DNA from 3 places in the Providencia sp. 6390 genome. Region 2 is predicted to be linked to each of the others. Evidence: predicted binding sites of a transcription regulator. Region 2 holds the regulator's gene; each other region holds the start of a gene.
What was found. The regulator PhoB, encoded in region 2, activates phosphate uptake and scavenging genes when phosphate is short. The targets are predictions, from matches to a motif close to CTGTCATAAAACTGNCNNAT.
Positions count from the first base shown of each region.

Region 1 (10,852 bases), on a different contig from region 2:
ATGGATTATCGGTCAGTGGCTAGTCATACTCATTGCGGCAGCCTTGTTAGGCTCACTGCTTGGGTTAGCGTTTGAAGGTATTTTAATGCAAATACTGGGTGCCATGTTACCTAAGGCCTTACCATCAGCCAGTTTATGGCCTTGGGTGTGGGCGATTGGCACTTTATTTGTGATTGCGATTATTGTTGGGATCCGCCCGTATCGCCAATTAATGGCAACCCAGCCATCGCGTGTGTTGCGTGAGGATGCTGCTTCACCAATTTGGCCACTACGTTACTATCTGCCTATTGTTACGTTAATTGTGGTTGGTGGGTTATTTTTATTTGCAGGAGTCAACCCACTGCTATGGTCAATTCTAATTGGTATTGTGATTGTTGCGGTTCTATTGGCGTTAATTGGTTGGCTAGGTTTATGGGTACTGCGCCAATTTAAGTTCAAACAACTCAGTTTGCGCCTTTCTGTCAGTCGTTTGCTGCGCCAGCCGCTACAGACGATCACGCAAATGAGTGCATTTTCGCTGTCATTTATGTTGTTAGCGTTGTTGATTTTAGTCAGAGGGGATTTATTGGATCGCTGGCAGCAACAATTGCCAGCCGATAGCCCAAATTATTTCCTGATCAACATGAATGAAAGCCAGATCAAACCGGTTACTGAATTATTGGTTCAAAACCAAGTCAAACCGACGGATTTCTATCCAGTTGTGTTAGCGCGTTTAGCTGAGATTAATGACACATCGGCGATTGAGTGGGCGGACGCTCGTGACCCTGATAATAACACGGTGCGTCGTGAATTAAGCTTAACATGGCAAGCGAAGTTGCCTGAAGCCAATGTGTTAGATCAAGGCACATGGCCACCGAAAGTGGGTGAAGTTTCAATTGAACAAACCGTCGTGAAAGAGCTTGGCATTAAAATTGGTGACAAACTGACATTTAATGCAGGTGCTCAGGAGTTTAGCGCTACGGTAAGCAGTATTCGCACTGTTGATTGGGAGAGCTTGCGGCCTAACTTTTTCTTTATCTTCTCTGAAGGCACCTTGAAAGATGTGCCCGCGACATGGATGAGCAGTTTCCACTATGAAGGCGATGGCAAGTTACTGACTGATTTAAGCCGCAATTACCCAACAATCAATGTATTAGATATAGGGGCATTGATCGCACAAATTCAGCAGATCTTACAGCAAGTCAGCCAAGCGCTAGAAGTGATGGTAGTGCTAGTGATTTTCTGCGGTTTACTACTGTTATTGGCGCAAATTCAAGTCGGTATGAGCCAACGAGAACGTGAGTTAGTGGTTTACCGTACATTAGGAGCAAGCAAAAAGCTGATGCGTCGCACGCTATGGAGCGAATTTGTGTTATTAGGACTGATGGCTGGGCTAGCGGCGGCCTTTGGTGCTGAAGTGGCATTATGGTTGTTACAAACGAAAGTGTTTGATTTCCCTTGGCAGCCTGAATGGTCAATGTGGTTATTGTTACCGCTATGTGCTGCGTTGCTATTATCAGTCTGTGGCAGCTGGCTTGGGCTGCGTTTGCTAGGTACAGGCAATCAGCATCGCCGAATGTCAGTGTGATCTTAGTGGCTTCTTGTTGTTGATAAAGCAAGAAGCCATTCAAATAATCGTCTTATAATCATCACCAAACTGTCATTTATCCTGCTTATTATCCCATCGTCAATAATGATAAACGTTACGAATGGGAACAAAATAATGCAGCCGCACCGTACCATAAAACTGAGTTCATTATCACTACTTGCAACTTTGGTTGCCTTTTCTACCACAGGGTATGCTCAACAAGAAGTACCAGCAACGTTGGCTGGCCACTCAATTTTAGCGGTTGATTCTACCGTACCCGCGCCTGCTGATGCGCCAAAAGATTTACAAGTTAGCGGTAAATATACGACGGGTAATCGTATTGATCAGTTAGGCAAGGTTGAAGGTAAGTCAGCCGATCGTCCGACTGGTATGCATGTGCCAATCACAGGTCAGCCACTGCAAGGTCACTCAGGTATTAAACGCATGGCCGATGGCACTTATTGGGTGTTAACCGATAATGGTTATGGTAATAAAGTGAATTCACCAGACTCGATGCTTTACTTAACGCAATATGATATTGATTTTAAAACAGGCAAAGTGGATCCATTAAAAACGGTATTTTTCCATGATCCGGATAAAATCATTCCATTTCATATTATTAATGAAAGTAGCGATAAGCGCTATTTAACTGGTAGTGACTTTGATCCTGAAAGTTTCCAATTTGCAGATGGTGCACTGTGGGTCGGGGAAGAGTTTGGACCTTATCTGATAAAAATGGATCTCAATGGTAAGGTATTAGCGCTATTTGAAACCCAAGTTGATGGCAAAAAAGTGGTTTCACCTGATCACTATCAAGTCACCACACCGGGTAAACCTACTGATAAAGTGAGTTTCCAAGTCAATCGTTCAAAAGGTTTTGAAGGAATGGCTTCTTCACCTGATGGCAGCAAGCTGTATCCAATGCTAGAAGGCGCTTTATGGAATGAAGAAAAACAAGACTATGAAAATGTTGATGGTAAACGCGCTGCACGAATTCTTGAATTCGATGTAAAAAATCAGCAATGGACAGGCCGTAGCTGGCTGTATGTCTTTGAAGACAATCAAAATGCGATCGGCGATTTCAATATGATCGATGATAGCCATGGATTGATTATTGAACGAGATAATGGCGAAGGAACTGCTGATAAAGCTTGCGCGGAGGGGGTAACAGATACCACCAACTGCTTTAGCAATTTAGCTAAATTCAAACGTGTTTACCGTATTGAGTTTTCAGATAAAAACCAAGGTGCACCGGTTGATAAGCAAGCTTACATTGATTTAATGAATATTAAAGACCCAGAAGGTGTCGCCAAAAAACCATTAAATGATGGCGTATTTACCTTCCCATTCTTTACCATTGAAAACGTTGATGTTGTTGATAATGAGCACATCATTGTTGGCAACGACAATAACTACCCATTTTCATCTAGCCGTGAGCCAAACCAAGCGGATGATAACGAATTTATCTTGCTGAAAGTGCCTGCGTTGTTAAATCCTTAATTTCCTTGTTTATTGATTTTGCTCGGGCTCATCACCCGAGTTTTTTTATTTTTTTGCAGACAAAACAGGCGGTTTCATCATTAAAGTGAGTATGAGGATCACAAGGACTGGCGCAGCAATAATTAAAAATGCAGGGGTAAAGCTATGGGTATAGTCTTTAACTGCACCAGCAATAAATGGCGCAAGGCAAGCAACAGTGGAGATCAAATTGACCACTGAAAACAATTCTAAATAAGGGCCACGGCCAAAATAGTTTGAAAGTAATACGCTCGAAGCCAAAAAGGTCATGCCATAACCAATTCCAACACACAGCACAAATAAAATCAGCCATAACCATGAAGTCGCGATGCTCAAGCAAATGACACCAAACACCATGATGATCAGGCTGCCTATCAGTAATTTTTTAGGCTCTAGCCATTCGCCCGCAGCGCCACCGATAAATCGAGAGAACGCATTTACAAAAGCCATAGTGCTGAGCAGGGAAACGGCAACGGTCATGCCAAAACCGCGTTCTTCAATATGGGCGACAGCAAAACTGTTTACGGTGATCCCACACCATAAAAAGGAGGTGTAGGTGGCGGCAATCAAATAAAATTGCCAAGTGCGTAAGGCACGGCGTACTGTCCAAACTTCTTTGGTACGGTAGACGGGTTTGCTAGCGTCGCTGACCTGTTTTTGCATGATATTTTTAGCATGCTCTTGTTCACGTTTACCTTCACGTAACGCCAGTATGGTGATCAAGGTGACTACGCTGAGGTAAATCGCACATAGCACCCAGTGCATACGCCATGAGCCAAGTTGATTTGAAGCGTAGAAATAGATCCAAGGCCCTGCGACTCCACCTAAACCGCCAATAGTGAAGTAAAGGCCAAAGGCCAGTGATTGCTTTTCAAATAATCGGGAGAGTACATAGGTTCCCGGTACAGTCGCCAGCAGAGTAAAACCAATACCAATCAAGGCAGTGCCGAGAAAATAGCGGCTAATGGTTTCGGTTGAATAGAGGCTATAAAAACCGGCAACAAATACTAAGGTACCTAACAATAGTGTCAGGCGAACACCGATTTTGCGGATCAATAAAGAAGGGAGAAAACTGGCAAGGCCACAGGTCAAACCCAGTAATGTGAAGCCAAAACCGGCTTCAGTCCAACTCCATTTTAACTCACCAATCATACCGGGCAGCACGACACCAAGTGAGGTAAAGGTGGTTGCTGTGGCAAGGAAATACACCATTCCTAATAGGATCAGGATACTCCACTGATACAGTGGGCTAAACAGCGAGGAATTTGTGGTTGCCATGTCAACTCCAATCACACTGCCTGTTTTGTTGGCTAAAACGACAGTGATGTAAAACGCAAGATGCCCGAAAAATCGGGCATCGAATGACGGTATTTTCGCTGTTTATGAGTTACAGTGCCAGTCTAATTTTGCATTTGCCCACTCAATGCCACTTTTGTACTCATTTGGTAGCATGCTTGCCAACGAAGTGAGCGTGTTTGCCAAAACAGATGCATCGCTGTGCGTCAGATTTAAATGACCGACTTTTCGGACGGGGCGAACTTCTTTTTCATACCAATGCAAATGAACTAACGGTAAGCTTAACCACTGTGGATTAACCGCTGTACCAATCAGGTTCACCATGACTGATGGGCTGAAAACCTCTGGTGATGGCATCGGTAAATCTAAAATAGCACGTAAATGCAGCTCAAACTGGCTAATCGAAGCACCATTTTGTGTCCAGTGACCGCTGTTATGTACCCGAGGTGCAATCTCATTGATCAGCAGTTTATCACCAACTACAAAGCACTCCATAGCCATCACACCGATATAATCAAGCTCATTCATCACTGCGCTTAGCATGTGCTGAGCTTGTTGTTGCTGCGAGTTAGATGTTTTAGGGAAGGCGACACTGGTACGTAAAATACCTTCTTGGTGAAGGTTATGGGTGATTGGGTAAAATACACAGTCACCTGCGCGATTGCGAGCGCCAATTACTGAGACCTCTGCATCAAATGGGATCCCTTTTTCGACAATGCATTCACCATAGATTTCTTCAGGGAGATCAACTTCATCACCGGGGCGAACTCGCCATTGGCCTCGTCCGTCATAACCGCCAGTTCTACGTTTAACGATCAAGAAATCACCGAGTGTGGCAAATAACTCAGGCCATTGTGTTTTTGACTCAAGTCTTGTCCATGGTGCAGTTGATAAATTCAATGAATCGAACAGGCTTTTTTGTGGAAATCTATCGGCTAAGCGCGGAAAGATATCACGGTTAATGAAAGCGTTATGGCGCTCTAACTCTTTCGTCAGAGGGGTTTCAGGCCAACGTTCAATTTCTGCGGTGATCACGCTTTGTTGATAGGGAACCGCTTCAGGCTCGGCATCTAAACCAACAGGGAATACCGCAATACCTAATGGCTCACCAGCTTGACGTAACATCCGACCGAGTTGACCATTGCCAAGGACGCAAACCGGTTTCATTGTGCCTCCCGAGGATCTGGGTTATTTAGCACATCGTTAGTTTGGGTTTCACGCCAAGTCGATAAGCGAGCAAAAATAGCTGCGTCAGTGGTTGCAAGGATTTGAGCCGCCAATAGCGCTGCATTTGCTGCACCTGCTTTACCAATTGCTAATGTACCAACAGGGATCCCTTTAGGCATTTGTACGATGGAGTAGAGGCTATCGACACCACTTAATGCAGCACTTTGTACAGGCACACCCAATACAGGTACTAACGTTTTTGCCGCTAACATACCCGGTAAGTGGGCTGCACCACCAGCACCTGCAATGATCACATTGAAGCCATTGCCTTTCGCTTGTTCAGCAAAGGAAAACAGTTTGTCTGGGGTACGGTGTGCGGAGACTATTTCAACGTGAAACGGCAATTGCAGCTCAGTTAAGACATCAGCGGCATGTTGCATGGTCGTCCAGTCACTTTTAGAACCCATAACAATGGCGATTTTTGCCGCAGATTGAGCAGGTACTTGGGCAGTCATGTGGTGTGATCCCTGTGGTTAATAAATTTTCACCGTGAGGTGGGAAAAATGAATTGGCCTGATCATATCATGGTAACTGAGTAAGGAAAACGTTTGCGTGGTTAAAAAGTCAGCAAACGAGAGAGGTTAGGATGATTATTTATGCGGATTGGAATGGGAAAAAAATTAAATCAATACCTTGTTCATTGATCACAAATGCAGAGCCCTCATGGTGCCATGCGCCTAAAACACCACGATAACATTGTTTATCACCTACAGAAACTTCATGAATGGCAGGGCGGTGAGTGTGCCCATGGATCATCCAATCTGCTTGATAGTGAGTTAATGCGTTAACAACCGCTTGCGGGTTCACATCCATAATCGATTCTGCTTTCATACTGCTGGCATATTGGCTGTTTTTACGCATTTTTTCAGCAATACGGCGACGAATAAATAAAGGTAGTGTTAGGAAAATTCGTTGGATCCACGGCGAGTGCACTTTTTTACGATAATCTTGATAGGCTTGGTCATCAATGCACAATGTATCACCATGCATGATAAGTACCCGCTTTCCATACAATTCAAGTAGGGTTTCTTGAGGCAAAATGGTCATGCCACATTGTTTGGCATAGCGTTTACCCAATAAAAAGTCACGATTACCATGAATAAAGTAGCAAGGAATTCCTCGCCCGCTGAGCATTTTTAAGCTGTCAGCGACTTGCTGGTGGAGCTCCGTTTTATCATCATCGCCAATCCAATAATTAAAAAAATCACCCAGTATATATAGGCTGTCAGCATGGATGGCTTGCTGATGAATAAAATTGATAAAACCGGCGGTGATCGCCGGTTCATCTTCACTCAAATGCAGATCTGCAATGATATAAGTGGACATATTGCGTCGAATTACTCGCTGATAGTCACTTTTTCGATCAGAACATCTTCACGTGGAACGTCTTGGTGGTAACCGCTGTTACCGGTTGAAACGCCTTTGATTTTGTCAACGACGTCCATACCTTCAACCACTTCTGCAAATACACAGTAACCCCAACCATCTGGGCGTTCTGAACGGAAGTTAAGGAAGTCGTTATCAACCACGTTGATGAAGAATTGTGCGGTTGCTGAATGTGGGTCGTTAGTACGTGCCATCGCTAGCGTACCACGTGTGTTTTTTAAGCCGTTGTTAGCTTCGTTTTTGATTTGTGCTTTTGTGTCTTTTTGCTTCATGCCTGGCTCAAAACCACCGCCTTGGATCATGAAACCATTAATAACACGGTGGAAAATGGTATTATCGTAAAAACCTTCACGGCAGTAATTTAAAAAGTTTTCGACGGTTACTGGCGCTTTGTCGTCAAAAGTTTTAATAACAATGTCACCGTGATTGGTATGAAAAGTCACCATAATAGCTATCCTGAATAATTGTATTTTACACACCTTCAGATGAAGGCGTTATTGTCAGAAAGTTTATATCACAGATGAATCCCAACTTGAAGTGACGGAGCTTGATCCACTGATGAAAAATAGACAGATAAATACTGTGGTTAAACCTTGCATTATTGCTGTGTTCAGGTTTGAATAATGTGTTATTTTATAAAAACTAGTGCCTTTTGTAATATAGTTATAATTTATTCTTATTATTCGCTTAAGTAAGCGAAGCTCTAAAACACACGTACAGATAACATGGAATAATCAGATGCTACAGATTTTTAATACACTGAGTCGCCAAAAAGAAGAATTTAAACCTATTCACTCAGGGAAAATTGGGATGTACGTGTGTGGCATTACCATTTACGACTTGTGTCATATTGGTCATGGGCGCACATTTGTCGCGTTTGATGCGATTAGCCGCTACCTACGCTATTTAGGTTACGATGTGAACTATGTGCGTAACGTGACCGATATTGACGATAAAATTATCAAACGTGCGGCGGAAAACGGTGAAACCGTTGATGAGCTGACCACTCGCATGTTGGCTGAAATGCATAAAGATTTCGATGCATTAAATATCTTACGCCCTGATAGCGAGCCACGTGCGACACGACATATCGAAGAAATTATTGAAATCACTGACCTGCTAATCAAGCGTGGCCACGCTTATGTGGCAGATAACGGCGATGTGATGTTTGAAGTCAAAACTGATAAAAACTATGGTTTGCTGTCGCGTCAAGATTTGGAACAGTTACAAGCAGGTGCTCGCGTTGAAGTGGCTGATGTAAAACGCAACCCAATGGATTTTGTGTTGTGGAAAATGTCGAAAGAAGGCGAGCCTAGCTGGGAGTCTCCTTGGGGATTAGGCCGTCCTGGTTGGCATATCGAATGTTCGGCAATGAACAGCAAGGCATTAGGCAACCATTTTGATATCCATGGCGGTGGTTCTGACTTGATGTTCCCGCATCATGAGAATGAAATTGCTCAATCTTCATGTGCACATGATGGACCGTATGTTAATTACTGGATGCATTCAGGCATGGTGATGGTTGATCGCGAAAAAATGTCTAAATCGCTAAACAACTTTTTCACTATTCGTGATGTGCTGGAATATTACGATGCAGAAACAGTGCGGTATTTCTTATTATCGGGCCACTATCGTAGCCAGTTAAACTATACAGAAGAGAACTTAAAGCAGGCTCGCACTGCGCTTGAACGTTTATATACTGCATTACGCGGTACTGATAAATCCGTTGAAGCAGCTGGCGGAGAGGTATTTAAACAGCGTTTTGAAGAAGCGATGAATGATGATTTTAATACCCCAGAAGCCTATTCGGTACTGTTTGATCTGGCGCGTGAAGTTAACCGTCTGAAATCAGAAAATATGAATGCTGCTAATGCGTTAGCCGCAGAGCTGCGCAAGCTGGCTAATGTGTTAGGACTGCTGGAGCAAGAACCTGAAGCCTTCTTACAGGGGAATGCACAAAGTGAAGGCGATGATGAAGTGGCTAAAATCGAAGCTCTGATCAAGCAACGTAATGATGCACGTCAAAGCAAAGAGTGGGCTTTAGCAGATGCAGCACGCGATGAACTGACGGCAATGGGTATTGTGCTTGAAGATGGTGCACAAGGGACTATCTGGCGTCGTAAGTAAGTTTCTATATTAAAATAATCAATCAGCCCGTTAATGGTGTTTGGCACTGTTAACGGGTTTTTTATTGGTATTAGCTAAATTTGCAAGCTAATTAGCCTTGCTTTATGAATAATTTTTTCACAAAAGTGTAACAGGAATGACTTTTGGTGATTATTATTCTCAAGACAAGGATTTTATATGTTTTCTATTTCAAATGCATCAAAAACGCCAACCACTTCATTGACCCCTAACCAATCAAACACTAAAACTGATTTAATTAACCCTACCTCAGTTTTAAATCAGGTAGCGGAGATAAAAAATACGTCTGTGCCAAACGGTTTGGCAAAAAGAAGGCCAAAGTTAACACTAAATTTATCTAGTTTGCCGCAAACTCAGCCTAGTCAAGAACTATCCGGCTTTCAAAAACTTGAAAAAGAAACTGATAAACATAGTGACAACTACACTGGCATTGCTTCAAGTCGCTACCCTGATATAAAAACCGCAGTTAAAACACAAGTCTCTATTAAGGATGAAACGACGGGTGAGTTAATACCTTTACCAGCAAACTATTTACAAGTTGCTGATAAAAATATTGCTATACGTACCCAGTATCCTAAAAATAATACATTATCTATCGAACAGCATTTAAAAATGTTGATGGCAGAAAAACCGAGTGTGCTAGTAGTTATTGCTTCAAAAAATGATATTGATGGGGAAAGTATAAAACCAAACAAAGAAATGCATTTGCCACCCTATTATGCTGAACATGCTAAATATGGTTCTGTTGAGGTCAAATCAGAGGCCAATGGCACAGTGAAATATGCAAGCCAAGTTAGTGCGGATCTTTATCAGTTAACGTTAACTAAAGATGGGCAAGATGGGCAAAAAGTAGCGCTTCCCGTTATTCATGTTACTGATTGGGGGGATAGAAGAACGATCTCAGCAGAGGCACTTCGCGCACTAGCAGTGGATATTAATCAATATGCTAAAGGTGAGGGTGATCTGCCAGTTATTCATTGTATGTCAGGTTCTGGGCGTGCGGGAACGGTTGTTGCAGCAATGCAATTAGTTCAACCAGATAATCAATATTCAACCCATAAAGTGGTTAAGTCGTTACGTGAGACAGGGACACCACATATGGTGCAGACAGAAGAACAGTATCAAACATTAACAGAGTTGGAACCTAAAATAGTTTAATGGGGAATTGGATACTTTAAGTTGTTTGAATAAATAATTAAACAATCAATACAGTGGCTAAATTTGAAAGAGTTTAATTTAGCCACAGTTAATAATGAGGGTAAAGAATATGTAATACGAATTAGCAGATTACCTTTTTCAAGGTAAAAAAGAAGGGAATAATATGAACAGTACTATACCAAATAAATTGAATTTAAATGACTTTAACGTATTGAATCAAGTATTATCTAGGAATTCTGGAGCAGCGAAGAATGTTCAATGCCCGAAAGAACAATCAAATGGAATCGCTGAAACAGGAAGTCGCTTTACAGATAATATTAAAAGCACAAAAAATGTGTCTGATACGGCACCTTCTAGATTTGCTGCATTTGCAGCAACAGTCAAAAAAACTATCACTTCTATGATTAACTCTGTTTTGAGAATTTGCTCAATTCAAAGAGAAAAAACAGTAGCTCATACAACTGATTTAGCTACTATTAGTTCTATTTCTAGGCATGTAGATAATACATCGCAAAAATTACCGCCATCATCGACAGCATCACCAAGTGTTGATTA
Region 1 covers NZ_JBYVYL010000003.1:207,545-218,396, reverse strand. Annotated here, with positions in the region: gene ybbP (putative ABC transporter permease subunit YbbP) at 1-1,567, shown strand, start outside; gene AC3Z9T_RS08395 (esterase-like activity of phytase family protein) at 1,703-3,067, shown strand; gene AC3Z9T_RS08390 (MFS transporter) at 3,113-4,363, opposite strand; gene purK (5-(carboxyamino)imidazole ribonucleotide synthase) at 4,466-5,548, opposite strand; gene purE (5-(carboxyamino)imidazole ribonucleotide mutase) at 5,545-6,063, opposite strand; gene lpxH (UDP-2,3-diacylglucosamine diphosphatase) at 6,203-6,934, opposite strand; gene ppiB (peptidylprolyl isomerase B) at 6,946-7,440, opposite strand; gene cysS (cysteine--tRNA ligase) at 7,733-9,121, shown strand; gene AC3Z9T_RS08360 (protein-tyrosine phosphatase family protein) at 9,299-10,297, shown strand; gene AC3Z9T_RS08355 (hypothetical protein) at 10,461-10,852, shown strand, end outside.
Region 1: a site for PhoB is predicted at 1,626-1,645, ahead of AC3Z9T_RS08395 (esterase-like activity of phytase family protein). Genes of this name have one in related genera too.

Region 2 (10,852 bases):
CTAACAATTGCTGCTGAATGAGTAATGTTTGATGTTCACCTTCTGTGAGTAAGTGAATACTTTGCGCTCGCGCTTTTAATAGCTCTAAATCATTTTTAACTTGCTTGTGTTGACGATAGATATAGCTAGAAATCTGACTATAGATTTCAGTTCCTGTAATTTCTTCGAGTAAATCAGCGCGCTCTTTTTCTGTGGCATTTAAGAAGGCCGCAAAATCACCTTGAGATAGCAAGATAGATTTTGTAAAGCGGCCAAAATCGAGTCCCGTTATCTGAATAATTTGTTCTCTGACTTCACTGATTTTTTCAGCGATGATTTTGCCGTCGCTAACCGTTGCAAGCTCAGCTTTTGGTGATTGTAATTTACCATCTGGCTTATTATTTGCACGCCTTTGACTCCAAAATGCGCGGTAGGCTATTCCTTTAACTTCAAATTCAACCTCAGCAAGACATTCACCGGTATGGCGGGTCATTAACTCGTTTTGGTTTGCCGATAAAGTCGTTAAACGCGGAGTTTGATGATAAAGAGCAAGGCAAATTGCATCTAATAGTGTCGTTTTGCCTGCTCCAGTAGGACCGGTAATGGCAAAGAGCCCTTGGCTGATAAAAGGCTCTTGGTTAAAATCAATTTTCCATTCTCCTTTGAGGGAGTTAATATTTTTTAAACGTAAACTCAGTATTTTCATGCATCCCCCTCAAACTCAGAGCGTAATGCATCGTGAGATTGCTTAAATAGTAGTAAGAGCCGTTGTTCTTTTTCTTTGTCGTTCAGTTCTTCTTCTGTTAAACGGCGCAAAAATACCTCTTCGGCCGTGAGTTCATTGAGTGTTTCATTAGCAATCGCAGCTTGTTGACTTTGCTGTTGCTTCCGGGCGCGACGTAATAACACCACTTCAACGGGCAAATCTGTTATCAGTGCTTCAATACGTTGCTGAATATCAGAAAGGTAATCTTGCGTGGCAATCTCGATATCAAGCCAAATGGGTTGAATGTTGTCATTGAACTCTATTTCATTGAGCTGTTTTTGAATATCGACAAGTGATCCTTTAAGTGTTTTCAATGGTTGGAATATAGGGATCGGCAATTGGCGGATCTGTGATATGTCACTGCGATCGAATTCCACTAAACAAACGCTTTTTTGTTGATTTGCTTCATCAAAACTTAATGCGATAGGTGATCCACAATAGCGAATGTGTTGTTCTCCACCGATGACTTGCGGGCGATGTATATGCCCTAAGGCAATATAGTCAGCAGGGGGAAACGCTCCTGATGGAAAGGCATCTAGGGTGCCAATGTAGATATCTCTTACAGAATCAGAAACTTCAGCACCAATAACAGTCAGATGCCCTGTGGCAATAATGGGGATCTCAAGCTCAAGCGCTTCACGTTGTTGTTGCGCTAGCTGATAGCTATACTGATAGTATTCGCTGATGGCAGTTTGTAATGATAGTTGCTTTTGTTCGCTACTTTGCCCAGCAACGCTGAGTTGAATATCTCTAGGGCGCAGAAACGGGATTGCACATAGCAGGGCTCCGGCCTCACCTTGGGCATTTTTTAGCGTGATGACCTGTGGTTCGCTACCTGATGTGACAACATGCGTATTTAAATAGGCAAGTAGTGAGCTAGTTTCATTTAAAACAGAAACAGAATCGTGGTTACCACTGAGTATCACCAGTTGACAGCCTGTTTGTTGCAAAGAGACGACAAATTGGTTGTAAAGCTCTCTTGCATAACTCGGTGGTGAACCCGTATCAAAAATGTCGCCTGCGACAATAATGGCATCAACATGGTATTGTTTTACTTGTTCGATTAGCCAAGTTAAAAAATGTTGATGTTCCGCAGCACGGCTTTTAGTAAAGAAATATTGGCCAAGGTGCCAGTCTGAGGTATGAATGATGCGCATCAATACGGGTTCCTAAACATGACGACTTATGATACTTCAAATCGCAGAATTGCTGTCTATTACATGTGAATTTACGCTAGTTGAACGTTAAGTAGTATACCTGATCTGAGGTGGTTGATTCGGAGAATTATCGTTTTATACTCGTCATTCTTCAAGATGTGGGGCTTTTCGTTGAGGTATAAGTGGCTGCGCTACGCTCGCCGAGTCACCGTGTTTATCTATGCTCCTCGTCTATCTTCGCTTGTCGCCTACCTGCAACTCGAATTATTTAGAGTATAGATCGCATGACTGCGAGATTTCACTAAAATGACAATTGCTATTGGACTATCATGATTGAGTGTTAACATTCATAATTCTGTCATAAAAGTGACGCATAATGATTTTACTTTTAACAATCTCTTCTTATTTACAGGATTAATCATGGCAAGACGCATTCTAGTCGTTGAAGATGAGGCGCCCATCCGCGAAATGGTTTGTTTTGTACTAGAGCAGAATGGTTTTCAGTCTATTGAAGCTGATGATTATGATTCCGCAATTGCGCAGTTAGTTGACCCGTTACCTGATTTGGTATTATTGGATTGGATGATCCCTGGGGGCTCGGGTATCCAAGTGATCAAACACATGAAGCGTGACAGCGATACGCGTGATGTGCCAGTTATGATGCTAACTGCACGAGGGGAGGAGGAAGATCGTGTTAAAGGGCTCGAAGTCGGAGCCGATGATTACTTGATCAAACCTTTTTCACCAAAAGAGCTGGTGGCTCGTGTGAAAGCTATTTTACGTCGTATTTCACCAATGGCGACAGAAGATATTATTGAAATGAACGGGTTAACATTGGACCCAACCTCCCATCGCGTCAGTAGTCAAGATATCCCGATCGATATGGGGCCAACGGAATATAAATTACTGCATTTCTTTATGACCCATCCTGAGCGGGTATATAGTCGTGAGCAGTTACTCAATTATGTCTGGGGTGCTAATGTGTATGTTGAAGATCGCACCGTTGATGTGCATATACGCCGCCTTAGAAAAGCATTAGAAATCGAAGGGCATGATAAAATGGTGCAAACGGTTCGTGGTACGGGCTATCGCTTCTCAACTCGTTACTGACTAATAAAGGGGATCCCCGCGTGCTTGAACGCCTATCATGGAAACAGCTGATTTGGGGGCTGTTTTTATTTATCTTACCTGCATTAATTTTATCTCTATTTATTGGTCATCTTGCATGGTTGCTGGTAATTTCACTTGCCGCAGCGCTGGTTTGGCATAGTTATAACTTAATGAAACTGTCATATTGGTTGTGGTTAGACCGTAGTATGCTCCCTCCTGATGGTAAAGGTGGATGGGAACCCATATTTTACGGGATATATCAGATGCAACAACGCAATCGTAAGCGTCGTCGTGAATTAGGGCAGTTAATTAAGCGGTTTCGAAGTGGTGCGGAATCTTTGCCTGATGCCGTGGTGATGATGACGCTTGAAGGTAATATTTTTTGGTGTAACCGCCATGCTCAACATTTATTGGGCTTTCGTTGGCCAGAAGATAGCGGACAGCCTATTTTTAACTTATTACGCTACCCTGATTTTAGCCGCTATTTTACCTTACAGAATTATGATCAACCTTTAACACTTGAACTGAATAGCGGCGCAATTGTTGAATTTCGTATCCTTCCTTATACCGAGGACCAATTATTAATGGTGGCACGAGATGTCACTGAAAAACGTCGATTAGAAAAAGCGCGTAGAGATTTCTTTGCTAATGTAAGTCATGAGTTGCGCACACCACTGACCGTTATTCAGGGCTATCTTGAGGTACTTGACGACCAAGAAAATGCCTCGCCCGCCAATAAAAAAGCCCTACATGTGATGCAAGAGCAAGCACATCGCATGGATAACTTGGTTAAACAATTGTTGCAGTTATCACGTATTGAAGTGGCTCCTCAGATCAATCTAGATGAGCAAATTAATATCCCTGTTATTCTAAAAATGATTGAGCAAGAGGCGATTAGCTTGAGCCAAGGCCGGCAGCAATTTGAGTTTTCTGTTGATGAGCAATTGCGTGTTTACGGTAATGAAGAACAGTTGCGCAGTGCGGTTGCTAACTTGGTTTACAACGCCATTGCACATACCCCTGAAGGAACGACCATTCGGGTCAGTTGGCAGAAAAATCATAATGGTGCACGGTTTAGCGTTGCTGATAATGGCGTCGGGATCCCAGCCGAACATATCCCTCGCTTGACTGAACGTTTTTACCGAGTGGATAAAGCAAGAACTCGCCATGGCGGTGGGGGAACGGGGCTTGGTTTAGCCATCGTCAAGCATGCCTTACAACATCATAATAGCCAGTTAGTTATCACTAGCCAGTTGGGGAAAGGGAGTGAATTTTCATTTACTTTACCGCCGGTATTGATTGTATCTGATAAGAAAACCGCTAAGACAGCATAATAGAATAGTGAACGATGAGAGCGGCCGCGAGTAGCCGCTTTTGTTGATTGATTTAATGTGTGCATATTTGTCTTTCTATATTTTCATTTTGTAGAACCCGATAATGATGCAAAGATAGAGTGAATAATCGCATATTGATTATTTTTTATTCAAATCATATAGTGTATATTCTTATTTTACTGACAGTAATCACTAGTTAGTAAAAATACTTTAGTGTTTCATGCTTGTTTTTTGGTTTGCTATTGCCTTTTTTCCCTATAAAAGTTTTACTTGTAGCCAGTTATTGGCGATTTTTCCTGTTTTTTGAGTTTTCATCTTGCCTGATGTGATAAATAGTACATATTGTATTGTTAATGGCTTGTTAATAAAAATTCTATGCTCTAAATAATTCGATGTACAACTAGGCGGCAAGTGAGAGAGATGCTAGAAGCATATAAAAGTATGTGACTGGCGAGAGCGAATGAAGCCAACAATGTTGTACTTTGAGGTATGACGAGTATATTCCGTCAATTATCATTCAAAGAGATACTGATTAGTTTCTCTATATTTTCACTATTGCTACATAGATTTAACATAAAATATGGCTCATCGTTTAACATCCAGAGATATTATTGCCTTAGGTTTCATGACCTTTGCGCTCTTCGTTGGGGCTGGAAATATCATATTTCCTCCTATGGTCGGCTTACAAGCAGGTGAACAAGTTTGGACTGCTGCCCTTGGCTTCCTTGTCACAGGTGTGGGTCTTCCCGTTTTAACCGTGATTGCATTGGCTAAAGTGGGTGGGGGTATTGAAGCCCTAAGTACACCTATTGGTAAAACGGCTGGTTTACTACTTGCTGTTGTTGCTTACCTCTCAGTAGGGCCTTTATTTGCTACGCCTCGTACGGCAACTGTATCTTACAAAGTCGGTATTGCCCCTTTGCTTGGTGGTGAGTCTGATATTTCATTGCTGATTTACAGTGCGGTCTATTTTGTATTAGTCATTGGTATTTCATTGTATCCAGGTAAGCTACTCGACAGTGTTGGTCACATACTTGCTCCAGTGAAGATGCTAGCTTTAGCGATCCTTGGTGTTGCTGCAGTACTTTGGCCTGCAGGGGAGCCAATGCCATCAACAGATGCATACCGTGATATGGCATTCTCCAATGGGTTTATAAATGGTTATTTAACCATGGACACATTAGGCGCAATGGTATTTGGTATCGTAATTGTTAATGCGGCACGTTCGCGAGGTATTGAAAACTCTTCATTACTAACACGTTATACCATGTGGGCAGGTTTGATTGCTGGGGTGCTATTAACACTGGTTTATCTCTCTTTATTTAAATTAGGTGAAAACAGTGCATCAATAATCCCTAATCCGCAAGATGGTGCCGATATCTTGCATGCCTATGTTCAATATACATTTGGCGACTATGGTAGCTTCTTCCTTGCGGTATTGATCTTTGTTGCTTGTATGGTTACCGCGGTAGGCTTAACCTGCGCCTGTGCTGAGTTCTTCAGCCGTTATGTGCCGATTTCTTATCGCTCGTTAGTGTTGATACTTGGTGTGTTTTCCATGGTGGTCTCTAACCTTGGTTTAAGCAAACTGATCGCGTTTTCTGTACCTGTATTAGTCGCTATTTATCCACCATGTATTGTACTGATCTTACTTAGCTTCACCCTGAAGTGGTGGCGTAACCCAAGTGTGGTGATGGCGCCAACTATGTTGACTAGCTTTGTAGTTGGTTTGATTGGTGCTGCAAAAGCATCGGATAACCTGAAAGATTACATTCCTGAATGGATGACTTCAATTCCATTGTATCAGCAAGATCTTGCATGGCTGTTGCCTTCAATTGTGGTGTTAGTTGTTGCAGCGGTTTGTGATCGTGTGATCACATCTGCTGCGGAACATAAGCAGGCATGATGATACGAATGTAATGTATAAATAAAGGAGCCATTTGGCTCCTTTATTTTTTTAATCAATGCACAGATATTAATGATGCTCATTACACATCGGTTGATTCGCTATGCGAATTAGGGATCGATAATTTTGATGTTACTAGGCGGGATGCATCTTTACGCTTGTTGTTTGTATTGTCTTGGATTGGCTGACTAGTTGGGCTGTTTAAGTAAAGGATTTTATTTGTGACGACTAAGGCATCTTCATATATTTTATCAAGGTCGAATTCCTCTTTACCAAAAAACTGCGTAACGGCATCATTGATGATTTGGTTTCCAAGTGTAGTCACAATCGCGTTACTTTGGGCAGTTATTAAACTAGGGTCATTATTGCTTAGTTTAGCAATTTTACTTTGAGTTAAAACGCTATTATATGCATTGTTAGCAACATGATGAGCAGCACTAAGAGATGCTGCTTTTGGGTTTACTTTTTGTTTTGTATTTTCATCAATACTGAAATGTGTTATGACCTTATAAAATACAAGTTGTTTCTCTTTATCGCTGATAGAGGTAAGTTTTAAGTCACGAATAGTATTGTCAATCGCAAGATTAACTGCTCTGGATATTGCATTTGCTTTCTCAAAAATTATATTTTCGTTATAACCTTGTTTCATGTGTGTTTCGAGTTGGGCTATATAGTCGTTAGTTATTGATTGATTATTTTGTAGAAAAAACTCTTCATACTTTTTCATTGCAGTTGGATTTTGTAATTTATCTCTTAAATCCTTCATTTGTTGAAGCTCTTCTTTAAGCCTATTATTTTTCTTAACCCAAAATTTTTTTTCTGTTTTTTCTATTTTTTCCATTATTTCTATTTTTTGAGTTAAATCATCGATGAATGCCTTTGCTAGGGTTGTATCAACATACGATTTATGTTTTTTCAGCATTTTTTCTTTGTTGAAATCGATCGAATCGTTTTTCAATGAGAAGCTATAAGTTGGGCTATTGGAATTTTTAGATGAAGTTATATACTTAGCAATTGAGTTGTCATTGGCGGTAGTGCTGATCTCACTAGTGTCATTGGTTACCAGAGTGGTTCTTTGAGGAACTTTATTTGAAAGGATGCTGGTCATAATGATTCCTTATTAATTATAAATAAAATAATTATATAAAGAGCATCTTTTTTTTCTTTCAAAAAAAGCGATAGACTTAATGTTATTCAAAAATTCAAGGCAGGATAGCCTGCCTTGAGTGAGCTTTAGTTTACCCCAACGGCACTGCCCGCAGGGCGTCTTACATCATTCGCGCCATAAATATAACCTTGGCGAACTTTACCTGAAACCGCGGAGTCATTACCTGAAGAATCCGTTTTATCACCTTTCGCATCAGGAACGGGTACCATGATCAGCTCTGCAGCACCCCATGGGGTCTGTTCCACCATTTTGTAGCCCATCTTATCAAGTAGGCCTAAGCTATCTTTAGAAACCCCTCTCTCTTCATAATAGACCTCATCAGGTAGCCATTGATGGTGGATCCTTGCTGCATTCACCGCTTCTTGTGGTGGCATGCCATGATCAATAATATTCAATGCAGTTTGTAGGGTGATTGAAATGATACGCGATCCCCCCGGAGAGCCTAGCACGAGGAATACATGACCATCTTTAGTCACAATGGTTGGGCTCATGGATGAAAGTGGGCGTTTACCGGGTGCAATAGAGTTTCTTGCCCCTTGAACCAGACCGTACATATTTTTTTCGCCCACTTTGGTGGTGAAATCATCCATTTCATCATTTAAAAAGAAGCCTGTGCCCGGTGGGATCACCACAGAGCCAAAGCGACCATTGATGGTATAGGTGGTTGAAACCGCATTGCCTTTATCATCGACAACTGAGTAGTGAGTGGTTTCTGGTTTTTCATGTGGGCCAACCCCTGGTTGGACTTGGGTTGATGGCGTGGCTTGATTGGGTTTGATCTCTTTACGTAGTTCTTCCGCGTAGGTTTTGCTTAGCAATTTTTCTGTCGGGTTATCAACAAATGCAGGATCGCCTAAGAAAGTGTTTCTATCCATATAAGCATGGCGCATCGCTTCTGTCAGAGTATGGATATATTCGGCGGAATTGAAACCCATCTCTTTGAGGTCATAGCCTTCTAATATGTTGAGTGTTTGGCAAATTGTCACCCCACCTGAGCTTGGTGGTGGTGCAGAGATAAATTTATAGCCGCGATAGGTACAGCTTACCGGGGTCGTATCAGTAATGGTGTAATTAGCAAAATCGTCGGCGGTTAAGATACCACCATTCTTTTTAGAGGCTTGTTCAACAATTTTAGGTATCTCGCCCTCATAGAAAGCTTTAGGGCCTTCTTTAGCGATTTTTTCCAATGTATTTGCCAGATCGGTTTGCACTAATAGATCGCCCGGCTGGAAAGCACTGCCATCAGGTTTCAAAAAGATCCGTGCAACTTCAGGATCATCTTTAAAGCGATTGGTCGTTGTGTCTAGCACGTCAGTATCGGCCCGAGTCAAAATGAATCCTTCTCTGGCTAGCTTAATAGCGGGTTCCATGACTTGTTGACGGCTCATTGTTCCATATTTTTCAAGGGCATAATCAAGTCCTTTGACGGTTCCGGGAACACCTGAAGCAAGGTAGCCATAAAGGCTAGCATCTTTGATTAGATTACCATCTTTATCGAGATACATATCTGCATTGGCAGCTTTGGGAGCCGTTTCCCTGAAATTGATAAAAAGATCTTTGCCATCGGCAAGGTGGATAGTCATAAAGCCACCGCCGCCAATGTTGCCGCAGCACGGGTTAACAACCGCCTGTGCATAGCCAACGGCAACAGCGGCATCGACCGCATTACCGCCGGCCTTAAGAATATCGGCACCAATCTGTGATGCTAAATGTTGAGAAGATACCACCATACCTTTCTGTGCCTCGACAGCAGGTTCTGTGGCCGCGAATAACTGAGGTGAGATAAGTAGTGAAAGCAGTAGAGCAGAAGGGCGCCATGATGTTTTTATCATTCGTATCTCCTGATGAATGTATTAGATTACGTAACATAAATAACTAATGTGATTAATTTGTTAATCATTTGTACGCTTAATGTATAGCATAAAATAATAGAGATGACTGAAGGATAAAACTGAGAAGTGTTAACAAAGTGCTAAAAAATTTATCTTGAGGCGATATATGAAAGGAGTGATGAGGCACTAATGAGTACCTCAAAATAAAACTTTCTGAAATTATTTTTGATTAAACAATGCGATATGGATCCAGCCATTATTGGTTAGAACTAAAGGGCTTTGTTGTGATTTTTCAGCCCGTTCTTGGCTGATTTTAATTTGTGGGTAAGCGGCGATCACTTTTTCATTCTTAGCCCAAGGTGCAACGTCTTCAATTTTTTGTTTGAAATTAGCGATGGAAATTTTTTGACCGCTACGCTCTGCGGGTTCAGTAAAATTAGTGACTTCAGTAACAACAAATTTACCTGTGCAGAAACTACCGCGACCAGAGAAGTCTGCTTTTGCCGCATCAAAGAATTTTTGCCCTTCATTGGTTAAGGTAAATTCTACACCATCACCTGATTTTTCAGTGCCCCACATGTCTTTAACAACAATTTGTTTGTCTGCTTTATTTAATAGCCCTGCGTCAACCAAAGTATCTAATTGTTCAATCGTACGTGTATTGGATGGCGCTAAAAATCCAGCAGGGAATGGGCCTGTATTAATACAAATAGCGGGTTTTGTATCGAGATAATCTTGAATGGATTTTTTGAAATTACTTTCAGATGCCGTTTGATTGTTATCACAGCCAGCAAGAAAAGCTCCTGCAATGACAATGGATGCTAACATTTTGAAATTCATAACTTTTATCCTATTTTGCGATTGTCTCAGAAATTAAATTGAAAATGTAACTTATTATTGAAAAGTGTAACCATATTATAAATGTAGGGACCTTGAAAGTACGCCTCGCTATATACCCTTAGATATATTGAATTTTAAGTTTAATTAAGAATTTTCTAGCAAGGGCTGTTGTAAAAAGATAACCAGACAGAAGGGAATAAAGTAGTAACTGGGAAGGTTAAAATGAAAAATCGGCACAAGCAACGCCCATGCCGATTTATAAAAACTTAAAAGATCTGATTACAGACCAGTTGCATTTTTGGTCAGGTAGTCAGCAACGCCTTTAGGAGATGCGTTCATACCTTCTTTACCTTTTTCCCACTGAGCTGGGCAAACATCACCGTGCTCTTCGTGGAATTGCAGCGCATCAACCATACGCAGCATTTCATCGATATTACGGCCTAGTGGCAGGTCGTTAACCACTTGATGGCGAACAACACCATTTTTGTCGACTAAGAAAGAGCCACGCAGAGCAACGCCTGCTTCTGGGTGCTCGATGCCGTAAGCTTTCATAATTTCACGTTTGATATCAGCAACCATTGGGTATTTAACTTCACCAATACCGCCGTTATCAACCGGGGTCTTGCGCCATGCGTTGTGAACGAACTCAGAGTCAAAAGAGACACCGACAACTTCAACGCCGCGTTTTTTGAATTCTTCATAACGATGATCAAATGCAATCAGCTCTGAAGGACAGACAAAAGTGAAGTCCATTGGCCAG
Region 2 covers NZ_JBYVYL010000006.1:135,871-146,722, reverse strand. Annotated here, with positions in the region: gene AC3Z9T_RS14085 (AAA family ATPase) at 1-685, opposite strand, end outside; gene sbcD (exonuclease subunit SbcD) at 682-1,902, opposite strand; gene phoB (phosphate regulon transcriptional regulator PhoB) at 2,323-3,012, shown strand; gene phoR (phosphate regulon sensor histidine kinase PhoR) at 3,033-4,346, shown strand; gene brnQ (branched-chain amino acid transport system II carrier protein) at 4,927-6,252, shown strand; gene AC3Z9T_RS14060 (hypothetical protein) at 6,335-7,360, opposite strand; gene ggt (gamma-glutamyltransferase) at 7,486-9,252, opposite strand; gene AC3Z9T_RS14050 (hypothetical protein) at 9,472-10,092, opposite strand; gene AC3Z9T_RS14045 (peroxiredoxin C) at 10,372-10,852, opposite strand, start outside.

Region 3 (10,852 bases), on a different contig from region 2:
CTATTAATTAATATATTTATAACCAAATGGAATACTTAATGTGCGATTATTTAAAATCTATGGGAGCTGGGAGCTGATATATACCCTAAATAGTTTGTTCTACAGCTAGGCGGCGATTGAGCGGATCCCTAGGAGCATACGAAAGTAGATGACAAGAGATCCGCGATAGATAACAACTTAAAAACTATGAAATGAATAAATCGCACTATGAATAGCCTAAATAATTCGTGTTGTAGCTAGGCGGCAAAAGAGCGAAGCCCTAGGAGCATACATAAGTATGTGACTAGGGTTCGTGATTGCAGCCAACAACGCTACGGCGCGAAGTATGACGGCTATTTTTTGGTCATCATTTTTTCCAACTGATCCCCGCCTACATGCCTGAAATCTTGCCCTTTGACATAGTAAAAAATAAACTCACAAATGTTTTGGCAGCGATCACCGATACGTTCGATAGAGCGAGCGCAGAACAGTGCGGTCAATACACTAGGAATGGTCCTTGGGTCTTCCATCATGTAGGTCATCAGTTGACGTACAATGCCTTCATACTCTTGGTCAACTTTTTCATCTTCACGATAGATACGGATGGCTTCTTCCAGATCCATGCGTGCAAAAGCGTCCAACACATCATGCAACATTTGCACCGTATGGCGGCCTAATGATTCAAGGCTCACCAGCAGTGGTTGGTGTTGATGAGAGAATTTTTCCAATGCGGTTTGGCAGATTTTATCGGCCACATCGCCAATACGTTCCAATTCAGCAATCGTTTTTGAAATCGCCATAATCAGTCGTAAATCACTTGCCGTTGGTTGGCGTTTAGCGATAATTTTCACGCATTCTTCGTCAATCGCCACTTCCATCATATTGACTTTGTGGTCATTTTCGATAACTTCGCGTGCTAGAGCCTCATCCTGATTGTGCATGGCGGTGATCGCCTTGGTGAGCTGTTCTTCAACCAGCCCTCCCATCGTCATCAATTCAGTATGGATATGTTCCAATTCAGCATTGAACTGTCCGGAAATATGTTTGTTGTGGTTCAGCGTATCCATAGTCGGCTCCATATCAACCGTAACGGCCAGTAATATAATCTTCAGTTTGTTTCATTTCAGGCGTGGTAAACATCTTGTCAGTTTCATTAAACTCAATCAGCTCACCTAAATACATAAAGGCCGTATAATCAGAACAGCGTGCGGCCTGTTGCATGTTGTGAGTGACAATCACCACGGTATATTCGGATTTTAATTCGCTGATCAACTCCTCAATACGCCCTGTCGAAATTGGGTCGAGAGCTGAACATGGCTCATCCAGTAATAACACTTCAGGGCGAATGGCAATCCCACGCGCAATACATAAACGTTGTTGCTGACCACCAGACAAGCTATAACCACTCTGATGCAGCTTATCTTTTGTTTCATTCCACAATGCAGCTTTAGTCAGCGCCCATTGAACACGCTCATCCATATCAACACGTGATAGTTTCTCAAATAAACGCACGCCAAATGCGATATTGTCATAGATTGACATTGGGAATGGTGTTGGTTTTTGGAATACCATGCCAACTTTAGCGCGTAATAGCGCAATATCTTGCTTATCAGTCAGGATATTTTGACCATCTAATAGGATTTCACCTTCCGCACGCTGCTCGCCATACAGTTCATACATTTTGTTAAAAGTACGCAGCAGAGTCGATTTACCACAGCCTGATGGGCCGATAAATGCAGTCACTTTATTTTTTTCAATATCCAGCGAGATATTTTTTAATGCGTGGAATTTTCCATAATAAAAGTTAAGGTCACGTACTTTAATTTTACTGTTTGCAATTTCATTTGCATTAATCATGGCAACTTCTCTCTATAATTCTTTATTCAATCCGGGTTTAGTGTTTTTTCTGAGCAAACACAACGCGTGCGATAATATTAATTAACAGGACACATAGGGTGATTAATAGAACCCCTGCCCATGCCAGCTCTTGCCATTCGGAGAACGGGCTCATCGCAAATTTAAAGATGGTTACAGGTAAGTTAGCAATTGGCTCACTCATATCGGTACTCCAGAACTGATTCGACAGTGATGTGAACAGTAATGGTGCGGTTTCCCCCGCAATACGAGCGATAGCTAACAAAATACCCGTAATGATCCCGGATACAGATGCTTTAAGCGTAATAGATAAAATCATTTTCCATTTTGGTGTACCTAGCGCATATGCTGCTTCACGCAAGCTATCTGGCACCAATTTCAACATATTTTCTGTGGTACGGATAACAATAGGGATCTGCAATAACGCTAATGCAATCACACCCGCCCAACCCGAAAAGTGTTGCACTTGCGCAACCACAATGGTGTAAACAAATAGACCGACAACAATCGAAGGTGCAGAGAGCAAAATGTCATTAATAAAACGTGTGACAGATGCCAACCATGATTTGCGGCCATATTCGGCTAAATAGATCCCCGCTAAAATACCAAGCGGAGTTCCAATCACCGTTGCCCACAAAATCAATAATCCACTCCCTGCTATTGCGTTAGCAAGGCCACCACCTTCAGTGTTTGGTGGAGGCGTCATCTCAGTGAACAGGTTCAGGGACATCCCATCAATCCCTTTGGTCACTGTTGAGAAGAGGATCCAAATCAGCCAAAACAAACCAAATGCCATCGTCAGCATGGAGACAAACAGCGCCATTCTGTTAACTTGGCGACGCCATGCTTGGCGGCGAGCACGTTCTTTGTCATTAGCAATCATGTGTTGAGATGTCGACATATTAACGGCCCTCGTTCTTCGCTAAACGCATAACCATCAATTTGGATATGGCAAGAACAATGAAAGTGATAACAAATAAGATCAATCCAAGTTCCATCAACGCAGAAGTGTGTAAACCACCTTCCGCTTCAGCAAACTCATTGGCTAACGCTGAAGTGATACTGTTACCAGGCATAAATAATGAGAAACTATCTAATTGGTAGGTGTTACCGATCACAAAGGTCACCGCCATGGTCTCGCCGAGTGCACGACCGAGACCTAGCATCACACCACCAATCACCCCATTGCGGGTGTAGGGTAATACGATGTTCCAAATCACTTCCCATGTGGTACAACCAATACCATACGCGGACTCTTTCATCATGACAGGGGTTTGTTCAAACACGTCACGCATTACCGAGGCAATATAAGGAATGATCATAATGGCAAGGATGATCCCTGCTGCCAAAATACCAATCCCAAATGCAGGACCTGAAAAAAGCTCACCGACAATCGGGATACTCGACATCACGTTGCCAACAGGCTCTTGGAAATATTCAGCAAACAGAGGCGCAAAAACAAATAGCCCCCACATACCATAAACAATACTTGGAATTGCAGCGAGAAGCTCAATAGCAATACCCAACGGGCGCTTTAACCAATTGGGGGCAAGTTCAGTTAAGAACAGAGCAATACCAAAACTCACAGGTACTGCAATAATCAGAGCAATCAGTGATGTCACAATGGTGCCATAAATTGGCACAAGGGCACCGAACTGCTCTGCGGGTGCATCCCATTCTTTGGTCCATAAAAATGAAAACCCAAATTTTTGCATACTCGGCCACGAGGCAAAAATAAGGGAAATAATGATGCCACCAAGCATTAACAATGTGATTAGCGCAGCAATCTTAACTAATGCGCCAAATATCACATCGCCTGACTTACTCGGTGCTTTAAATGCCGTTGTTTTTTCGGCCATGCGCTTTTTCTCACCCTACACCTACTTTACTAGTAGGATTTAGTTACTACGTTAGAAGGCGGATGGTGTTCCTCATCATCCGCCTGCCACTACCATCCCTCGGCTCACATTTTAGAACAGTGATTTGCCTTGGCTATCTTTAACTTCTGTTTTCCATGCTGCACGAACTGCGGTCACGACTTCTTGAGGCAGAACAGCATAATCTAACGCTTCAGCTTGTTTACCACCTTTTTCATAGCCCCAGTTAAAGAAGTCGAGCACCGCTTTGCCTTTCTCAGCGTTCGCCTGGTCTTTATGGACTAAGATAAATGTGGTTGAAGTGATTGGCCATGCGTTATCGCCATCACGGTTAGTTAAGTCTTGAGCGAATGATTTCGACCAATCGACTTTTTTCGCTGCGGCACTGAAACTTGCACCTGTTGGTGAAACCACCTTACCATCAGCAGAAACTAGCTTAGTATAAGCAAGGTTGTTTTGTTTTGCATAGGCGTACTCAACATAACCAATAGAACCAGGTAAGCGCTGAACAAAGGCTGCAACGCCATCGTTACCTTTACCGCCGACACTGTTTTTCGGCCAATTAACCGTTGAGCCAGCACCGATATCATTTTTCCAGCTTGAGCTGACTTTTGATAGGTAGCTAGTAAAAACGAAAGTGGTACCTGAACCATCAGAACGTCTCACTACAGCAATATTTTGGTCTGGTAGATTGACACCTGGGTTTAATTTAGCGATAGCTGGGTCATTCCATTTGGTGATTTTACCCAGATAGATGTCACCTAATGTTGTGCCATCTAAAGTCAGTTGACCTGACTGAATACCTTTTACGTTAACTGCCAGAACCACACCACCAATCACGGTTGGGAATTGGAACAGGCCATCTTCTTTTAATTTTTCATCAGTCAATGGCGCATCTGACGCACCGAAATCAACTGTTTTTGCATTAATTTGTTTAACGCCACCAGAAGAACCAATCCCCTGATAGTTCACTTTGTTACCTGTTTCTTTCTGATAAGAGTCCGCCCACTTAGCATAAACAGGCGCTGGGAAGGTTGCCCCCGCACCAGTTAAGCTTGTGGCAGCAAAAGAAGACATCGCAGTCATTGAAAGGGTTGCTGCCATTACGCTAGCTAAGGTTGTACGCATCATTTTCATAATCCCTCCGGGGATGTATAGAAACAACTCAGTGTAAATTGTTGGTGAAATGTCACGGTAGGAAAAATAGGACAATTTGATGACAACAACATGTCTGATTTATGACAGTTTTATGACAATTGATTATTTTAGCGTGTCTATTGACGAAAAATGTAAGACTGAGGGATCAAATAATTAATAAAATCAGATGGTAATGTTTTTTACACTCAGTTAGTTGGTATTGTGGCAAAAGTGACAAACTGTCATAAAAAGATCTTAATATGCTATAGGTATAGACGAATAAACTCGCTGACGCGAGTTTATTATGATGGGAACTTGTTAATTACTTTCTTTTAGTTTGAATATTGGATGCTCTTTGAGTTCGGCAATCACCTTATCCATCCCTGCTTTAGTATCAATATTCGGCTGTGCTGTATTCCTTTTCGTAATAGCCTCAAATTTTGCCATTGGCGGAGGTGGCGGTGGCGTGTTTAATGAGACCGTTGACTCACTACTTGCGGCTTGATATTTTTCCGCTCTCTTAAGAAACACAGGGCTCTCTTGCAACTGAGCAATCACTTTATCCATTCCTGACTTACCATCAGTATTAGGTTGAACTGTAATTCCTTTAAATTTTGCCATTGGCGGTGGAGGTGGTGGCGTGTTTAATGGGGCCATTGACTCGCTACTTACCGCTTGATATTTTTCCGCTCTCTTAAGAAACACAGGGCTCTCTTGCAACTGAGCAATCACTTTATCCATCCCTGACTTACCATCAGTATTAGGTTGAACTGTAATTCCTTTAAATTTTGCCATTGGCGGTGGAGGTGGTGGCGTGTTTAATGAGGCCGTTGGCTCGCTACTTACCGCTTGGTATTTTTCCGCATTCTTCTTAAAGACAGGACTCTCTTGCAACTGAGCAATCACTTTATCCATCCCTGATTTCCCCCCTTCAGCTTGATGAGAATTGGTTGCTTCAGGCATCGGCGGCGGTGTAGGAATCGATGAAGACAATTTTGATTCGATTAATTTTACAGAAGGTGTTGTTAATACAGTGGCCAATTGTTTACCCCAAGTCACTTTTTTAGGCTCTTTTTGAGATCCTTGTTTATAACGCTCTTGAGTATTCGCAACCCGGACTGTTTTTGCGGGTAAGCTTACTTTTTCGTTCTGTATTGTATTCATCGCAGTCAACGCATCTAAGCTTTGAGACTTGCGGATAGTCGTAAAAAAATTAATCTTCATAAAACTCACCTCACTTATTCAATTAAAAATCATTATCAAAGCAAAGCAATCATCAAGTCTTTTATATAACGATTATATTATTTATAAATTATGTGGTTTTGTTTTATAGAATGAATAGCTAGGAGTGAATACAACAAAGAAATAGAAACAACACAAGTTGTTATAAAAACCCCTCAATAATCCGGGGTGTGACTAGTGAGTAAGTGGCTGAGAGCCTACATAAGCCGTTGACAAGCGCAAACTAGCATAATCACTATATCTTAACCAAGAGCGCTGCAACTTGCAGTATGACCAGTATGAATTACTCTTCTTTTTCTTTTAGCGGTAAGAGCGCTCGAATGGCAAAGCCGCCACGTTCGCTTTTATGAATTTCGATACTGCCCTCATGGGCATCAACAATACGACGGATAATCGCTAAACCTAAACCTGTACCCGTATTACTACGTGCTTTTTCACCCTGTACAAAAGGCTGGAATAGGCGTTGGATATCTTCTTCTTTGATACCCGCGCCATCGTCTTCCACTTGGAACCAAACCGAATCTTCATTTTTGCCGCTGCTAACTTTGATCCAACCATTACCATAACGATAAGCGTTCACAATCATGTTAGTAATAGCGCGTTTAATCGCTAATGGGTTGCCATTAACGATCAAATTACCTGGCTCAAATGCCGTTTCAATTTCACCTGTCACGCTACTTTCTGAAGTCACGGCCTCATTTAAGATCGCATTCAGGTCACAGAACTCCATATTCATTTCTTGGCCAGTTTTCAGGTAATCCATAAATTGACCAATGATCGCATCACACTCTTCAATATCCTTATTGATTGATTCAGCAAGATAGCCATCTTCAGGGCTCATCATTTCCGTCGCTAAACGAATACGAGTAAGAGGTGTCCGTAAGTCATGACTGACCCCTGCCATCAATATGGTGCGGTCATTTTCAAGAGTTTTGATCCCAGCAGACATATGGTTAAACGAGCGAATAGCCGCTTTTACCTCCGTCGCACCTTTCTCTTGCATCGCGGGGAGTATCACCCCTTTCCCTACCTGACTCGCATGGTATTCAAGTTCAAGTAATGGTTTGTTTTGATAGCGAATATATAGCCAAACACCTGCAAAAATAGATAAGAAAATGGCGAGGGTATAACGGAACACCAACGAAAATTGGTTTTGCCCAATTTCAGTCAGGGGAACTCGCACCCATATATCAGGGGCAAGATAAGATGTTAACCATAAGATGGGGTATTCACGGCCAAGCTCTAAGCGTACCTGAGCTTCGCCACCAATATACTCAGACATATTTTCGCTGAGAAAATCATATTCTTTAGCCCAATTCAAACCTTCTTCCATTGCGGCAGATTGGGCATAAAAGGTAATACCTAATTCATTATAGATTTTTTTACGTAACGCAGGAGATACTCGCACTGTGGTTCCATCTTGCAGCACCATTTTTTCCGTCATCAATGTTCGTACTTCATAAGCCAGCACTTTGTTGAATTGCTGCAAGCTTGGCATGACAACAAAGTTCAACACCACCATGTAACTGGTGACTAAGCTAGCAAAAAGTAATGCTACGAACAAAAATAACGAACGAGAAAATGTACTACGTCGAGAGAACCTCAGTCGCTTCATGCTTTACTGCCGTCCGGAACAAATACGTAGCCCAAACCCCAAACCGTTTGAATATAACGTGGGTGAGCAGGATCTTCTTCAACCATGCGACGTAAACGCGAGATTTGCACGTCAATCGAACGTTCCATGGCGCTATATTCACGACCTCTTGCTAAGCTCATTAGCTTATCACGAGATAATGGTTCCCTTGGGTGCGATACCAGTACTTTCAGTACTGCGAATTCACCACTGGTTAAAGGCATATTTTCTTCGCCTTGGAACATTTCACGCGTACCAAGGTTAAGTTTAAATTTACCAAAAGTGATCACGGCATCATCTTGAGATGGTGCACCTGGCAGCTCATTCGCTTGACGACGTAATACCGCACGAATACGTGCCAGTAATTCACGTGGGTTGAAAGGCTTCGGAATATAGTCATCTGCGCCAATTTCCAGACCAACAATACGATCGACTTCTTCGCCTTTTGCCGTCACCATAATAATTGGAATCGGGTTGTTTTGGCTGCGTAAGCGACGACAAATTGACAGACCATCTTCACCTGGCAACATTAGATCTAATACGATTAGATGAATGGATTCCCTTGTTAGGATCCTATCCATTTGCTCGGCATTCGCAGCACTGCGAACTTGAAACCCTTGCTCTGTCAGGTAGCGTTCTAACAAGGCACGCAAACGCATATCATCATCGACGACAAGAACTTTATAGCTTTCTTGCATTTTGTAGCCCTCAAGATGTGCAATCTATCGAAATTATTTTTAAAAATATGATTATACTCATTGTACTTCAAGTTACTCATGTGATTCGGCTAATACTCGATAATCACCCTCAAACCCGAATTTTTTTGTGTATAAGCTAAATATAAAATAGTTAATGTTATAATTTACCATCAAGTTGAAATTTAATGAATAATTTTACACGTTATCTGGTTAGTGGTTTATAACTAATTTCTAAGACGCAATAGTCGACGATCCCACCGGGTGTACTTACCGTAATTTCATCGTCAACCTGCTTACCAACCAGTGCGCGTGCTACTGGTGAGTCAATCGATATCCAATTCTTTGCAGGATCAAATTCGTCAGCACCCACTAACCGGAATATTCTGATATTTTCACTATCGTCTTCAAGTTTAACCCATGCTCCGAAAAAAACACGTCCTTCTTGTCGCGGATCGGGTTCAACAATTCTTAATTGATCCAGTCTTTTAGATAAAAAACGTACGCGACGGTCAATCTCTCGTAAACGTTTTTTGCCATAAATATACTCCGCATTTTCTGAACGATCGCCTTGTGCCGCGGCCTCCGAAACAGATTGAGTAACTCTAGGACGTTCCTCTTTCCAAAGATATTTAAGTTCTTTGTCTAGTGCATCCCAGCCTTCACGAGTGATCAAGAGACTCTTATTCATATTTCCAGTCAATCAGTAAATAAATTGGATAACCACAAACTATATATGAAATGTTTCTTTCATTCATTCGAATAAACTTCATTCAATAGAGTAAACTTCACCCTAGAAATTCTGCGCCTATGCAAGTATAACAGTGCCATGAATTTTTTAACTGTTCTTTGATGATTAGGTATTAAAAAGCGACATGAATGAAACTTTGAGCCAAATAATTGCAGCAGAGCTGCAAGCGCAACCTAAACAGGTATTTTCTGCTATCACATTACTGGATGAGGGTAATACCGTTCCTTTTATTGCACGCTATCGTAAAGAGGTCACGGGTGGGCTAGATGATACACAGCTGCGTCAGCTTGAAAGTCGTTTAGGGTATTTAAGAGAGTTAAACGACCGCAAACAAACCATTCTCAAATCTATCGAAGAACAACAAAAGCTAACCCCCGAACTTGCTGCCGCTATTAACGATACTCTGAATAAAACCGAACTTGAAGATCTCTATCTGCCTTATAAGCCTAAACGCCGAACTCGTGGACAAATTGCCATCGAGGCAGGCTTAGAGCCTTTAGCGGATACATTGTGGAGTGATCCAAGCCAGTCACCTGATGACTTAGCACAAAGTTACGTCAACGAACAACAAGGTGTTGCAGACATCAAAGCGGCTCTTGATGGTGCTCGCTATATTCTAATGGAGCGTTTCGCCGAAGATGCCACTCTGTTAGCGAAAGTTCGCGACTACTTAATGAAAAATGCGCATATTGTTGCCAAGGTAATTGATGGAAAACAAGCTGAAGGCGCTAAGTTTAGTGACTATTTTGAGCATCAAGAACCCGTCTCATCAGTCCCATCCCACCGTGCGTTAGCGATGTTCCGTGGTCGCAATGAAGGCATTTTGCAGCTTTCACTGAATTGTGACCCCCAGTTTGAAGAACCACCAAAAGAAAGCTATTGCGAAGAAATCATTACCCGCCACCTTGATTTACGTTTGAATAATCAACCTGCGGATCAATGGCGCAAAGCCGTCATCAGCTGGACATGGCGTGTCAAAGTACTTTTGCATCTCGAAACAGAAATTATGAGCTCACTGCGTGAAAAAGCCGAAGAAGAGGCAATCAACGTGTTTGCTCGTAACCTCAATGATTTACTGATGGCAGCGCCAGCGGGTATGCGTTCAACCATGGGTCTCGATCCGGGTCTACGTACAGGTGTTAAAGTCGCGGTTGTCGATGCAACTGGTAAACTCATTGCAACGGATACCATCTACCCACATACAGGCCAAGCGGCAAAAGCAGCCGCTATCGTCGCTGCATTATGCCAAAAGCATCAGGTTGAACTGGTGGCTATTGGTAATGGTACTGCATCAAGGGAAACCGAGCGTTTCTTTGCTGAGGTACAAAAACAATACCCTGAAGTCACGGCACAAAAAGTGATTGTCAGCGAAGCGGGTGCATCAGTGTACTCAGCATCTGAGTTGGCAGCACAAGAGTTCCCTGATCTAGACGTTTCTCTACGTGGAGCCGTTTCTATTGCTCGCCGTTTGCAAGATCCACTGGCAGAATTAGTGAAAATTGATCCGAAATCGATTGGTGTGGGCCAATATCAGCACGATGTCAGCCAAACGCAATTAGCACGTAAACTAGATGCTGTGGTTGAAGACTGCGTAAACTCAGTCGGTGTGGATTTGAATACCGCTTCTGTTGCCCTGCTCACTCGAGTTGCTGGGTTAAGTAAA
Region 3 covers NZ_JBYVYL010000010.1:68,655-79,506, reverse strand. Annotated here, with positions in the region: gene phoU (phosphate signaling complex protein PhoU) at 333-1,046, opposite strand; gene pstB (phosphate ABC transporter ATP-binding protein PstB) at 1,060-1,836, opposite strand; gene pstA (phosphate ABC transporter permease PstA) at 1,874-2,755, opposite strand; gene pstC (phosphate ABC transporter permease PstC) at 2,757-3,713, opposite strand; gene pstS (phosphate ABC transporter substrate-binding protein PstS) at 3,825-4,868, opposite strand; gene AC3Z9T_RS18335 (hypothetical protein) at 5,187-6,092, opposite strand; gene envZ (two-component system sensor histidine kinase EnvZ) at 6,394-7,725, opposite strand; gene ompR (osmolarity response regulator transcription factor OmpR) at 7,722-8,441, opposite strand; gene greB (transcription elongation factor GreB) at 8,644-9,129, opposite strand; gene AC3Z9T_RS18315 (Tex family protein) at 9,314-10,852, shown strand, end outside.
Region 3: a site for PhoB is predicted at 4,968-4,987, ahead of pstS (phosphate ABC transporter substrate-binding protein PstS). Genes of this name have one in related genera too.